2 regions of the Shigella dysenteriae genome follow, and region 1 is predicted to be linked to the other one. Evidence: predicted binding sites of a transcription regulator. Region 1 holds the regulator's gene; the other holds the start of a gene.
What was found. Region 1 encodes CRP, which controls carbon source genes, mostly activating them, when cyclic AMP is high. Its sites were predicted from a motif close to ATGTGANNNNNNTCACAT; they were not measured.

Region 1 (7,510 bases):
CGGTCATTGCGGTAACAGGATCCAGCGGCGCGGGGACCACCACCACCAGCCTCGCGTTTCGTAAAATATTCGCCCAGTTAAATCTGCATGCAGCCGAGGTGGAAGGCGACAGTTTTCACCGTTACACCCGCCCGGAAATGGACATGGCGATCCGCAAAGCGCGCGACGCCGGGCGGCATATCAGCTACTTCGGCCCCGAAGCGAACGACTTCGGCCTGCTGGAACAAACCTTCATTGAATACGGTCAGAGCGGCAAAGGGAAATCTCGCAAATATCTGCATACCTACGATGAAGCCGTACCCTGGAATCAGGTACCGGGAACATTCACCCCCTGGCAACCTTTACCAGAACCCACTGATGTACTGTTTTATGAAGGTTTACACGGCGGCGTAGTCACGCCACAGCATAACGTTGCGCAGCATGTGGACTTACTGGTCGGCGTGGTGCCTATCGTTAACCTTGAGTGGATTCAAAAACTGATCCGCGACACCAGCGAGCGCGGGCACTCACGAGAAGCAGTGATGGACTCAGTAGTGCGTTCAATGGAAGACTATATCAACTACATCACACCGCAGTTTTCCCGCACCCATCTTAACTTCCAGCGCGTTCCCACCGTCGACACTTCAAACCCGTTCGCGGCAAAAGGTATCCCGTCGCTGGATGAAAGCTTTGTGGTGATCCATTTTCGTAATCTGGAAGGGATCGATTTCCCCTGGCTGCTGGCGATGTTGCAAGGCTCATTCATTTCCCACATCAATACGTTAGTGGTGCCCGGCGGCAAAATGGGTCTGGCAATGGAATTAATTATGCTGCCGCTGGTGCAACGATTGATGGAAGGAAAGAAAATCGAGTAACTCTGCTATTACGCCGGATAAAATACTATCCGGCTTCACAACGGGATAGTTAAATCACGCGGCAACCACTTCATACGAGTGAGTAATATTCACCGCTTTTTCCAGCATCAACGCCACTGAACAATATTTCTCGGCAGAGAGATCAACCGCACGCGCAACCGCTGCGTCTTTCAGGTCGCGACCGGTGACGATAAAATGTAGATTAATGTGCGTAAACAGGCGTGGTGCCTCTTCGCGGCGTTCAGAGGTCAATTTTACTTCACAATCGACCACATCCTGACGCCCTTTTTGCAGGATCGAAACCACATCGATGGCACTGCAACCACCCGCCGCCATCAACACCATTTCCATCGGACTTGGTGCTTTATCGCCTGAGTTGCCGTCCATTAAAATCTGATGACCAGAGGCGGATTCGCCCAGAAAAGTTAACCCTTCGACCCACTTCACTCGCGCTTGCATTTTTGCTACTCCACTGCGTCAATTTTCCTGACAGAGTACGCGTACTAACCAAATCGCGCAACGGAAGGCGACCTGGGTCATGCTGAAGCGAGACACCAGGAGACACAAAGCGAAAGCTATGCTAAAACAGTCAGGATGCTACAGTAATACATTGATGTACTGCATGTATGCAAAGGACGTCACATTACCGTGCAGTACAGTTGATAGCCCCTTCCCAGGTAGCGGGAAGCATATTTCGGCAATCCAGAGACAGCGGCGTTATCTGGCTCTGGAGAAAGCTTATAACAGAGGATAACCGCGCATGGTGCTTGGCAAACCGCAAACAGACCCGACTCTCGAATGGTTCTTGTCTCATTGCCACATTCATAAGTACCCATCCAAGAGCACGCTTATTCACCAGGGTGAAAAAGCGGAAACGCTGTACTACATCGTTAAAGGCTCTGTGGCAGTGCTGATCAAAGACGAAGAGGGTAAAGAAATGATCCTCTCCTATCTGAATCAGGGTGATTTTATTGGCGAACTGGGCCTGTTTGAAGAGGGCCAGGAACGTAGCGCATGGGTACGTGCGAAAACCGCCTGTGAAGTGGCTGAAATTTCGTACAAAAAATTTCGCCAATTGATTCAGGTAAACCCGGACATTCTGATGCGTCTGTCTGCACAGATGGCGCGTCGTCTGCAAGTCACTTCAGAGAAAGTAGGCAACCTGGCGTTCCTCGACGTGACGGGCCGCATTGCACAGACTCTGCTGAATCTGGCAAAACAACCAGACGCTATGACTCACCCGGACGGTATGCAAATCAAAATTACCCGTCAGGAAATCGGTCAGATTGTCGGCTGTTCTCGTGAAACCGTGGGACGCATTCTGAAGATGCTTGAAGATCAGAACCTGATCTCCGCACACGGTAAAACCATCGTCGTATACGGCACTCGTTAATCCCGTCGGAGTGGCGCGTTACCTGGTAGCGCGCCATTTTGTTTCCCCCGATGTGGCGCAGACTGATTTATCACCCCGATATCAACTATGCACTTCGACAAACGCTGGTGCTATGTTTGCCCGTGGCCGTTGGGTTAATGCTTGGCGAATTACGATTCGGTCTGCTCTTCTCTCTCGTTCCTGCCTGTTGCAATATTGCGGGCCTTGATACGCCTCATAAACGTTTTTTCAAACGCTTAATCATTGGTGCGTCGCTGTTTGCCACCTGTAGCTTACTGACACAGCTGCTACTGGCAAAAGATGTTCCCCTGCCCTTTTTGCTGACCGGATTAACGCTGGTACTTGGCGTCACTGCTGAGTTGGGGCCATTGCACGCAAAATTGCTTCCCGCATCGCTGCTGGCAGCCATTTTTACCCTCAGTCTGGCGGGATACATGCCGGTCTGGGAACCGTTGCTCATCTATGCGTTGGGCACTCTCTGGTACGGATTGTTTAACTGGTTTTGGTTCTGGATCTGGCGCGAACAACCGCTGCGCGAGTCACTAAGTCTGCTGTACCGTGAACTGGCAGATTATTGTGAAGCCAAATACAGCCTGCTTACCCAGCACACCGACCCTGAAAAAGCGCTGCCGCCGCTGCTGGTGCGCCAGCAAAAAGCGGTCGATCTAATTACCCAGTGCTATCAGCAAATGCATATGCTTTCCGCGCAAAATAATACTGATTACAAGCGGATGCTGCGTATTTTCCAGGAGGCGCTGGATTTACAGGAACATATTTCGGTCAGTTTGCATCAGCCGGAAGAGGTGCAAAAGCTGGTCGAGCGTAGCCATGCGGAAGAAGTTATCCGCTGGAATGCGCAAACCGTCGCCGCTCGCCTGCGCGTGCTGGCTGATGACATTCTTTACCATCGCCTGCCAACGCGTTTTACGATGGAAAAGCAAATTGGCGCACTGGAAAAAATCGCCCGCCAGCATCCGGATAATCCGGTTGGGCAATTCTGCTACTGGCATTTCAGCCGCATCGCCCGCGTGCTGCGCACCCAAAAACCGCTCTATGCCCGTGACTTACTGGCCGATAAACAGCGGCGAATGCCGTTACTTCCGGCGCTGAAAAGTTATCTGTCACTAAAGTCTCCGGCGCTACGCAATGCCGGACGACTCAGTGTGATGTTAAGCGTTGCCAGCCTGATGGGCACCGCGCTGCATCTGCCGAAGTCGTACTGGATCCTGATGACGGTATTGCTGGTGACGCAAAATGGCTATGGTGCAACCCGTCTGAGGATTGTGAATCGCTCCGTGGGAACCGTGGTCGGGTTAATCATTGCGGGCGTGGCGCTGCACTTTAAAATTCCCGAAGGTTACACCCTGACCTTGATGCTGATTACCACCCTTGCCAGCTACCTGATATTGCGCAAAAACTACGGCTGGGCGACGGTCGGTTTTACTATTACCGCAGTGTATACCCTGCAACTGTTGTGGCTGAACGGTGAGCAGTACATCCTTCCGCGTCTTATCGATACCATTATTGGTTGTTTAATTGCTTTCGGTGGTACCGTCTGGCTGTGGCCGCAGTGGCAGAGCGGGTTATTGCGTAAAAACGCCCATGACGCTTTAGAAGCCTATCAGGAAGCGATTCGCTTGATTCTGAGCGAGGATCCGCAACCTACGCCACTGGCCTGGCAGCGAATGCGGGTAAATCAGGCACATAACACTCTGTATAACTCATTGAATCAGGCGATGCAGGAACCAGCGTTCAACAGCCATTATCTGGCAGATATGAAACTGTGGGTAACGCACAGCCAGTTTATTGTTGAGCATATTAATGCCATGACCACGCTGGCGCGGGAACACCGGGCATTGCCACCTGAACTGGCACAAGAGTATTTACAGTCTTGTGAAATCGCCATTCAGCGTTGTCAGCAGCGACTGGAGTATGACGAACCGGGTAGTTCTGGCGATGCCAATATCATGGATGCGCCGGAGATGCAGCCGCACGAAGGCGCGGCAGGTACGCTGGAGCAGCATTTACAGCGGGTTATTGGTCATCTGAACACCATGCACACCATTTCGTCGATGGCATGGCGTCAGCGACCGCATCACGGGATTTGGCTGAGTCGCAAGTTGCGGGATTCGAAGGCGTAATGCAGGCTAAACCATCGGATAAGGCATTCACGCCGCATCCGACATCTTTTGCCTGATGCTTCGTATTTACGCCCCAACCACCTTCGCCACCGCGTGGGCGAAACGTTGCATCCCTTCATCGATATCCGCATCTTCCACCACCAGCGACGGTGCAAAACGCATCACATCCGGTCCGGCATTCAGCACCATTACGCCAGCCCCTGCGCCCGCATACAGGAAATCACGCGCCCGACCTTTGAACTGTGGCTTAAGCTCCGCGCCAATCAACAGCCCCATACCGCGAATATCGCTAAACACATCGTACTGCTGATCGATCTTCTGCAGATGGTCAACAAAACGCTGGCGTTTCGCCTGAATGCCTTCCAGCACTTCAGGGGTATTGATGATATCAAACGCCGCGCCCGCTACTGCACAGGACAGAGGATTACCGCCGTAGGTGGAACCGTGAGAACCAGGATGAAATGCAGAAGCAATTTCTGCCGTGGTCAGCATGGCGCTAATCGGGAAGCCGCCGCCTAACGCTTTCGCAGAGGTCAGAATATCCGGCGTCACGCCGTAGTGCATGTAAGCAAACAAATCGCCGGTCCGCCCCATCCCGCACTGTACTTCATCAAACACCAATAATGCCTGATGTTGATCGCACAGCTCGCGCAAGCCCTGCAAAAACTCTGGCGTCGCTGCCGTCACACCGCCCTCGCCCTGGATCGGCTCAACCACCACCGCACAGGTGTGATCATCCATCACCGCTTTCACTGCGTGGAGATCGTTAAAAGGAACGTGGATGATGTCTGCCGGTTTTGGCCCAAAGCCGTCGGAATATTTTGGCTGCCCGCCCACCGAGACGGTAAACAGCGAGCGACCATGAAAAGCGTTATGGAAGGCAATAATTTTGGTTTTGAACGGACTATGACGCACACAGGCGTAATGGCGTGCCAGTTTAAAGGCGGTTTCGTTAGCTTCCGTGCCGGAGTTCATAAACACCACGCGTTCGGCAAACGTCGCCTCAATCAGTTTGCGCCCAAGACGCAGCGCCGGTTCATTGGTGAAAACGTTACTGATATGCCACAGAGTTTCGCCCTGGGTTTTTAACGCGTTCACCAGCGCAGGATGGCAATGGCCCAACGCCGTAACTGCAATGCCACCCGCGAAATCGACATACTCCTTGCCTTGCTGATCCCAGATTCGGCTGCCCTGACCTTTTACCGGAATGAACTCTGCCGGAGCATAAATCGGCAGGATCACTTCATCGAAAGTCGCGCGTGTAATTGCTGTTTGTTCAATTGCCATCTCATGATCACCCTGTTACGCATAAATAAATGTGAAATTATAATCACAAAATATGCATAAAAAATCATTGAATGGCAATCAGAAATCAGCGATGCAGGAAATTAGCCAGCAGTTGATGTCCTTGTTCGCTAAGAATACTTTCTGGATGGAACTGCACACCTTCCAGATCCCACTGGCGATGGCGAATCCCCATAATCTCGCGGGTTTCGCTCCAGGCCGTCACGTCAAAGCATGCTGGTAATGAGCCAGGTTCCACCACCAGCGAATGATAGCGTGTCACGGTAAGTGGATTTGCCAGCCCCCGAAATACGCCCTCACCGTTATGTGTAATCGGCGAGGTTTTGCCGTGCATGACCTTTGCGGCGCGCACAACTTTGCCGCCAAATGCCTGCGCCATTGCCTGATGACCGAGGCAGACGCCAAGAATCGGCAAGCGCCCGGCATAGTGACGAATAACGTCAAGGGAGATCCCGGCTTCATCTGGCGTACAGGGGCCGGGTGAGATGACAATTTTTTGCGGTTTCAGGGCGTCGATATCCGCCAGCGTCAACGCATCGTTGCGCTTAACCAGCACATCCGCCCCCAGTTCACAAAAGTACTGGTAGAGGTTCCAGGTAAAAGAATCGTAGTTATCAACAAGCAGGATCATGGCGGCTCCGGTACGAAAGAACCGCGCTATTTTACTCAGATTCCCCGGCTTCGCTTACCACTTTGCTAAATATCATCTGCAGTGCGGTGAGATCCCCCATTGCCCCACTCTGATTTGCCTGATTCCAGGCCTCTTTTTCGATACCCTGCCAGCTCAGTTGATATCCGGCATGAATCGCCAGTTGCTCGAAGAAGATCCGCTGTGCCAGACCACTTCCCACCCGGAAGGGATGCAGCACGTTGATTTCACAATAGTAATGCGCCAGCCGCTCGACGAACTTCGCTTTCTCCAGGCCAACCAGATAACCTTCTTCCTCCAGATCCTGCATCAGGGCATTGCCCTCTTTTTCGATATAAGCAAAGTGGCAGAACGGCGTATCGCCCTGATAAATATCAACTTCACGCAGTTGCCCTGCCCAGTCGAAAATATCCTGATACAGCTGGCGATGGATAGTGCGCAAATGCGGTAAACCGCGCACCAGCGGACCAAGCTCAATGGTCGCAGCACGCAGCGCCGTCATTTCGTAAGCGGCCTGTTCCAGCCGCTGCTGCTGGCGGATGTTCAGCCGGTTACGCATGATATCAAGGCCTGGATAAAGATACGGATCGCGCCCTTCGCCGAATTTATCGCTCATAGTGCCTCCTCAGCTCTTCAAGGCGCGCTAAAGCCTCTGCGGCAGTAAGAGTGACTAAAGGCATCTCGACGCCTTCAAGACGGCGACTGGCCTGAAAATTACGATTACGCTGAAGCTCCCAGAGACGGGACTTTTGCTTATCGGTGAGTTTCTTCACTTGATGCCTCCCTGAACGTGTCCATTTGCCACAAGTATAAGCGGCAAATCCGGGTTACGCCGGGAGAGCAGAAGCGCGGGCAAGATTGCCCGCGCGAGAAATCATTACGGCAGGACTTTAGCGGAAAGGATAACTACCGGTTTTGACGGCACATTCTGGTACGGACCAACGTCATGAGTCGGCACCTGGGAAATCTTATCGGCAACGTCCATGCCTTTCACCACTTTACCAAATACCGCGTAACCGAAATCACGCTGACCATGGTCAAGGAAGGCGTTATCGGCAACGTTGATAAAGAACTGGCTGGTGGCGCTGTCTTTGTCAGCGGTACGCGCCATCGCGATGGTGCCACGCGTGTTGCGTAGGCCGTTATCGGCTTCATTTTTGATTGGCGG
Region 2 (7,510 bases), 1.9 Mb from region 1:
CCTGGCCTTTAGCGCGTTTTGCGCGGGGGCCGATCCAGCTGCTGGCAACTGAGTGGGCTGCGAAGAATCCTGCTGAGAAGAGTAACATTCCGGCAAAGATCAGCCACAGCGAGCTGAATAAGGTCATCAGTAAACCAAACAGCATAACCCCCGTCGAAAACAACATCACTGGACCACGCCCATAGCGGGTGGTCATGGTTCCGGCTTTGGGTGAGCTCCATGTACCGGTCAAATAAGCCAGCGATAATAAGCCAACCACGGCCTGACTGACATGCCAGGGGGAGAGCATCAACCGATAGCCGATGTAATTAAACAGCGTGACGAACGACCCCATCAGCAAAAAGCCTTCTGCGAACAATAACGGTAATCCCCGGTCACGCCAGTGCAGACGAAAGTTGATAAACAACGACTTAGGTCGCAGCGAAGTCGGGCGAAAATGGCGTGATTCCGGGAGGATTTTCCAGAACATCAACGCCGAGGCTAGCGCGAAACAACCGATTGCCGCCAGAGCAATTCGCCAGTTGAAAAAGTCCGTGAAGACACCACTAATTAAGCGTCCGCTCATGCCGCCAATTGAGTTGCCGCTGATATACAACCCCATCGAAAAGGCCACGAAACTGGGGTGGATTTCCTCGCTAAGATAAGTCATGCCAACAGCTGCCACGCCACTTAACGAAAGCCCAATCAAGGCGCGCATAATCAAAATGCCGTGCCAGCTGGTCATCATTGTCGAAAGTAACGTACAAATGGAGGCCAATAGTAGCGCCGTTACCATCACTGGTTTGCGACCAATGGCATCGGATAGGGGGCCAGTAAACAGCAAACCAATAGCCAACATCGCCGTGGAAATGGACAGTGAAATACTACTGTTCGCGGGCGTTAAGCCAAACTCCTGCGAAAGCACCGGAAGGATAGGCTGCACACAATAGAGAAGTGCAAATGTTGCCAGTCCGGCAGAGAACAGCGCCAGGGTGACGCGCATAAATTGCGGCGTACCGCGTTTAATAAATTGATTTGGCTGAGAAATGCTTTGCTTGTCAGTGTCGCTTGCCGGAGCGCCATCAACAGTTGTAGTACGGCTCACTTGAAATCCTTGCTAAATATGCCTGTGGATCAGGCTTATACATAGGTTAGGAAAATCGAATTGTTCTGTCTAATATATTAATAATCTCAAATAAGATGTTTTAAATATGAATATTGAACTTCGTCATCTGCGTTACTTTGTTGCTGTTGCGGAAGAGCTGCATTTCGGGCGCGCCGCTGCCCGCCTGAATATTTCGCAACCGCCGCTAAGTCAGCAGATTCAGGCGCTGGAGCAACAAATTGGTGCCCGACTGCTGGCACGAACCAATCGCAGTGTATTGCTGACGGCAGCAGGAAAACAGTTTCTTGCAGATAGTCGGCAAATCCTGTCTATGGTGGATGACGCTGCCGCTCGCGCTGAAAGACTGCATCAGGGTGAAGCGGGGGAGTTGCGCATTGGTTTTACTTCGTCGGCTCCTTTTATTCGGGCGGTGTCCGATACGTTATCGCTGTTTCGCCGAGATTATCCCGATGTCCATTTACAAACCCGCGAAATGAACACTCGCGAGCAAATCGCTCCGCTCATTGAAGGAACGCTGGATATGGGATTGCTGCGTAACACAGCGTTACCGGAGACGCTTGAACACGCAGTCATCGTCCATGAACCGCTTATGGCGATGATCCCGCACGATCATCCCCTGGCAAATAACCCGAATGTAACGCTGGCTGAACTGGCGAAAGAACCCTTTGTCTTTTTTGATCCGCACGTCGGGACAGGGCTGTATGACGATATTCTCGGGCTGATGCGACGTTACCATTTGACGCCCGTCATCACTCAGGAGGTGGGCGAGGCAATGACCATCATCGGTCTGGTTTCCGCCGGTCTGGGTGTTTCAATTTTGCCTGCGTCATTTAAACGTGTTCAGCTCAACGAAATGCGCTGGGTGCCGATTGCTGAAGAGGATGCGGTTTCTGAAATGTGGTTGGTCTGGCCGAAACATCATGAACAAAGTCCAGCTGCGCGTAACTTTCGTATTCATCTGCTGAATGCTCTCAGGTGAGGGAAATTTCAGCGAAAAAGCCCGAAAAATGTGCTGTTAATCACATGCCTAAGTAAAAATTTGACGACACGTATTGAAGTGCTTCACCATAGCCTACAGATTATTTCGGAGCGCGAAAATATAGGGAGTATGCGGTGGTTGCTGAAAACCAGCCTGGGCACATTGATCAAATAAAGCAGACCAACGCGGGCGCGGTTTATCGCCTGATTGATCAGCTTGGTCCAGTCTCGCGTATCGATCTTTCCCGTCTGGCGCAGCTGGCTCCTGCCAGTATCACTAAAATTGTCCGTGAGATGCTCGAAGCACACCTGGTGCAAGAGCTGGAAATCAAAGAAGCGGGGAACCGTGGCCGTCCGGCGGTGGGGCTGGTGGTTGAAACTGAAGCCTGGCACTATCTTTCTCTGCGCATTAGTCGCGGGGAGATTTTCCTTGCTCTGCGCGATCTGAGCAGCAAACTGGTGGTGGAAGAGTCGCAGGAACTGGCGTTAAAAGATGACTCGCCATTGCTGGATCGTATCATTTCCCATATCGATCAGTTTTTTATCCGCCACCAGAAAAAACTTGAGCGTCTAACTTCGATTGCCATAACCCTGCCGGGAATTATTGATACGGAAAATGGCATTGTACATCGCATGCCGTTCTACGAGGATGTAAAAGAGATGCCGCTCGGCGAGGCTCTGGAGCAGCATACCGGCGTTCCGGTTTATATACAGCATGATATCAGCGCATGGACGATGGCAGAGGCCTTGTTTGGTGCCTCACGCGGGGCGCGCGATGTGATTCAGGTGGTTATCGATCACAACGTGGGGGCGGGCGTCATTACCGATGGTCATCTGCTACACGCAGGCAGCAGTAGCCTCGTGGAAATAGGTCACACACAGGTAGACCCATATGGTAAACGCTGTTATTGCGGGAACCACGGCTGCCTCGAAACCATCGCCAGTGTGGACAGTATTCTTGAGCTGGCACAGCTGCGTCTCAATCAATCCATGAGCTCGATGTTACATGGGCAACCGTTAACCGTGGACTCATTGTGTCAGGCGGCATTGCGCGGCGATCTGCTGGCAAAAGACATCATTACCGGGGTGGGCGCGCATGTAGGGCGCATTCTTGCCATCATGGTGAATTTATTTAACCCACAAAAAATACTGATTGGCTCACCGTTAAGTAAAGCGGCAGATATCCTCTTCCCGGTCATCTCAGACAGCATCCGTCAGCAGGCCCTTCCTGCGTATAGTCAGCACATTAGCGTTGAGAGTACTCAGTTTTCTAACCAGGGTACGATGGCAGGCGCTGCGCTGGTAAAAGACGCGATGTATAACGGTTCTTTGTTGATTCGTCTGTTGCAGGGTTAACATTTTTTAACTGTTCTACCAAAATTTGCGCTATCTCAATTTGGGCCAGGAAAGCATAACTTAGACTTTCAAGGTTAATTATTTTCCTGGTTTATATTTGTGAAGCATAACGGTGGAGTTAGTGATGCTGAAGCGTTTCTTTATTACCGGTACAGACACTTCTGTAGGGAAAACGGTGGTTTCCCGCGCATTGCTACAAGCGTTAGCCTCCCAGGGAAAAACGGTTGCGGGATATAAACCCGTAGCGAAGGGGAGCAAAGAGACACCCGAAGGGCTGCGTAATAAAGATGCCCTGGTGTTGCAGAGTGTTTCAACCATCGAACTGCCTTATGAAGCAGTTAATCCTATCGCATTAAGCGAAGAAGAAAGTAGCGTGGCGCACAGTTGCCCAATCAATTACACCCTCATTTCAAACGGCCTGGCAAACCTGACCGATAAAGTCGATCATGTCGTGGTAGAAGGGACTGGCGGCTGGCGCAGTCTGATGAATGATTTGCGTCCACTCTCTGAATGGGTGGTGCAGGAACAACTGCCGGTGTTGATGGTTGTCGGTATTCAGGAAGGTTGCATTAACCATGCACTGCTAACAGCTCAGGCGATTGCCAACGACGGGCTGCCGCTCATTGGCTGGGTGGCTAACCGAATCAACCCAGGACTTGCGCATTATGCGGAAATCATTGATGTGCTCGGTAAAAAACTTCCGGCACCGCTCATTGGTGAACTGCCTTATCTGCCGCGCGCCGAACAGCGTGAACTGGGGCAATACATCCGCTTAGCTATGCTGCGCAGTGTGCTGGCGGTAGATAGAGTCACGGTGTAACGTCCGCGAGATTACCGACGCAATTACGCAGGCAATCAATAAACCGGGGAGTAGCTGATACTCCCCGGTCATTTCACATATCATCAACGTCGACATAATCGGCGCGTGCGTGGTTGCCGCCAACAGTGTCGCCATCCCGGTCAATCCGAGTAAAAGCGTAATTTCTTCGCCATCAGGGAACCATAATCCCAGGCTACGACCATACAACATGCCAATGGCAAGACCGATAAATAGCGTCGGTGTAAAGACACCACCGGGTGCGCCGGAACCGCTACTCGCCAGCACGGCACACAGTTTACAAAGGAAGATCCCGGCAATGATCATTAACAGTGGCGGGGCGGTTAAAAAGGATTGTACGGTGCTATAGCCGTTGCCCCACACTGCAGGTGTGAACAGGGAAAGCAGACCCACGATCAACCCGCCTAGTGCCAGTTGCCAGGGCGGCGCAAGTTTGAGACTCACAAATCCACGATGACAGGCGTTCATTAACGTTAACAACAGTGGTCCGCACAGACCTGCCAGCACACCTGTACTGATAATCAGCGCATAGTCACGAGCCTGAACCGTCACTGAGAGTTGTACGCTGTAGAGTAACGCGTTGCTATGATTAATCAGATTGCTAACCAGCAATGCCACGACGGCGGAAATAATCACCGGGCCGAGAGAGGCCAACATCATAGTGCCAAACAGCACTTCGGCTATAAATAAACTGCCAGCAAGCGGGGCACGATAGGCCGCAGCCATTCCCGCCGCGGCCCCACAGGCGATCCATAATTTCCTCTCCTGGCGTGGCGTAAAACGTTGGGCAAAACAGGAGGCGGCAAGGGCAGCTAAAAGAATCATCGCACCTTCGCGACCAATTGCACTGCCGCTGGTTACTACCAGCAGAGAGGCAAGCGATTTAACCAGGCTTGCTGCGTAATCAAACTGACCATCGGTTTGCAACGCTTCCATGTAATCGGTCGGCGCATGAGGGCGTTGCTGGGTAAATTTCTGCCAGCCCATCAACAACAAACCCGCCGCCAGTCCGCCGAGCGCCGGAGTTAGCAGCCGTCGCCAGGGGGAAAGATTTGTCGCTGCATTGACCAGACTGCCGGAGTCATTATTGAGGAACAACCACTCCAGTAGCAGCATCGCATGACGAAACCCGGCAACGGCAAAGGCCGCGAGAATACCGACGACTGTTGCGATAAGCAGACGGCGGAACATAGTGCGCAGATCCGGATAGATGTGTAGATGATGCATGAGCAGAAATGGGCAATGAAACACGGGCGACTATTTTGCGGCAAAAGAGGCCAGCCGCAAAAGCAGTGCGTGCTTTAAGAGATAAAAAAACGTGACACTGTAACGTATTATTGCCGAATTGCGCGTAATCGTCACCATCCGGCAATATTACGGTAATCCTATCGAAACAGCGATTTAACCGCGACAGGAATTAACAGTTGTGATTGCCATTGCGCCAGCGTTAAGCGAGCCAGTTCACCCAGTGCACGGTAGAAAGGGTGTTCTGCTTTTTCGATAAAAACGTCAAGAAAACGTGTTGACCACGGAAAAAGGTGCCATGCCAGCAATTCTTCGCATTCTGTCTGGCGACCATTCTCCGCCAACCACGCAGCCATCAACAGCAGTGAACCAAAATGATCTTCCGGTTCGTTTTGCTTCATTTCAAACTGAATGCCTTTCTCGCGCATCCACTGACGAAGTGCCAATGTTGAATCGCCAAACAGCACAGATTCGCGATCCAGCCAGACCGACCCCCACGGCGGTGAAGGCAGTGCCCACGGGCCGACAAACAAACGCTGCCAGGCCTGGGCGTGAGTCTCTTCACACTGAGTCTGAAAAGCCGTCACCAGCGGCGCTAATGACGCTTCTGGTAGAGGCCACTGAGTTTCCCAGCCGTCACGGGTGAGTACCGCAACCAGAGGTGCGGCTTCAGCACTCTCTGGAGCGTAGTAAAACAGTGCGCCCAACACGCGCGCCGCAACAGAAAAATTATCTTGCTGTGAAAAATGGGTCATTCCTAACATCCTGAAATGTGCGGGTTGCCCCGCACTAATTTGTTAACCTGCAATAGCCATTCCTACCGTCATGTGCAGGCCATAAAAGAGCACACGCCCGATCATCTCACCGCCAAGTATGAGGATTAGCCCCAGAATAAGTCCGGCAACGTGAGGTTCACGGCGACGAATGAGCGGACAAAGCCAGCATCCAAGACCTGCGCATAACAATACCACACGCCAGACCTGTAAGGAGGCGTAATCTGGTACCAGTGCGCTGGCTTGTTGCACGGATGAGTGAATAGACGACAGAGACAAACCTTGCAGCACAATCACCCCGGCACAAGCGATCAGCGCCAGAACGCTAATGATGGCAAATGGTGTGGTATTAAATGTAACGCGGGCTGCCCGCAGAATTGCGGCAGCAAGTATTGGACCACTCAACAATACCGTCAGGAAGAAAGCCAGCGTAGTGTAACCGTTATGCCAGGTTGGCACAGTGTCGATTTGATACACGCAGGTCATCATCCAGACGAAAATGACGCCGAGCGCCATGCTGACAAGTAACCAGAGTTTCCCCAACGCTTGCGGCATTTTACCGATGACCGCCACCAGCCACCATAGTCCGCCAACGGCAAAAAATATGGAACCGGCAGCAATCTCGTTACTTAGACCAGAAGCTCCGATTCGATTCAGCGAGTTAAACGCCCGCAGTGGCGATCCCAGGTGCATGACAGAGGCAATAAACCCGATGCCCATCAACAGCCAGAGGAAAAACATGCCACGAACAATGTGCTGACGGTCTGCGTCATTTTTGGCGGCGAACCAGCCAATTCCGCTAACAATCAGCGCGCCTACTACGCATTGACCCAATACGGTAAAGATAACCAGTGGCCATTCATGCCATCCATTTCCCATTTTACACTTCCTCCGGATTAGCCAGATAACCAGTGGTATCGCCGGTCGGGCGGCTGTTGGCGTTAGGTTTGATAACGATATTGGGTTTTGTGAAATGCGCGCGCGGCAGTGGCGCGACGGCAGCCAGAGTGCCGTGCTTCTGGCGCAGCTCTTCAATTGGACCGAACTCAAGTGCACGCAGCGGGCAGGATTCGACGCATATGGGTTGTTTCCCCTCGGCGACGCGCGAATAACAACCATCGCACTTCGTCATGTGCCCTTTTTCAGCATTGTACTGTGGCGCGCCGTACGGACAAGCCATGTGGCAGTAGCGGCAGCCGATACAAACATCTTCAT

Region 2: a site for CRP is predicted at 2,113-2,130, ahead of mlc (sugar metabolism global transcriptional regulator Mlc). Genes of this name have one in related genera too.

Annotation. Positions count from the first base shown of each region.
Region 1 is NZ_CP055055.1:4,368,532-4,376,041, forward strand. Features, by position in the region: gene HUZ68_RS20965 (phosphoribulokinase) at 1-854, shown strand, start outside; gene HUZ68_RS20970 (OsmC family protein) at 909-1,313, opposite strand; gene crp (cAMP-activated global transcriptional regulator CRP) at 1,615-2,247, shown strand; gene HUZ68_RS20980 (YccS/YhfK family putative transporter) at 2,298-4,388, shown strand; gene argD (bifunctional acetylornithine/succinyldiaminopimelate transaminase) at 4,455-5,675, opposite strand; gene pabA (aminodeoxychorismate synthase component 2) at 5,761-6,324, opposite strand; gene HUZ68_RS20995 (putative adenosine monophosphate-protein transferase Fic) at 6,356-6,958, opposite strand; gene HUZ68_RS21000 (YhfG family protein) at 6,948-7,115, opposite strand; gene ppiA (peptidylprolyl isomerase A) at 7,220-7,510, opposite strand, start outside.
Region 2 is NZ_CP055055.1:2,441,774-2,449,283, reverse strand. Features, by position in the region: gene HUZ68_RS11670 (MFS transporter) at 1-1,084, opposite strand, end outside; gene HUZ68_RS11665 (LysR family transcriptional regulator) at 1,191-2,084, shown strand; gene mlc (sugar metabolism global transcriptional regulator Mlc) at 2,219-3,439, shown strand; gene bioD (dethiobiotin synthase) at 3,564-4,259, shown strand; gene clcB (voltage-gated ClC-type chloride channel ClcB) at 4,212-5,504, opposite strand; gene dmsD (Tat proofreading chaperone DmsD) at 5,663-6,277, opposite strand; gene ynfH (selenate reductase membrane anchor subunit YnfH) at 6,320-7,174, opposite strand; gene ynfG (DMSO reductase like molybdoenzyme iron-sulfur subunit YnfG) at 7,176-7,510, opposite strand, start outside.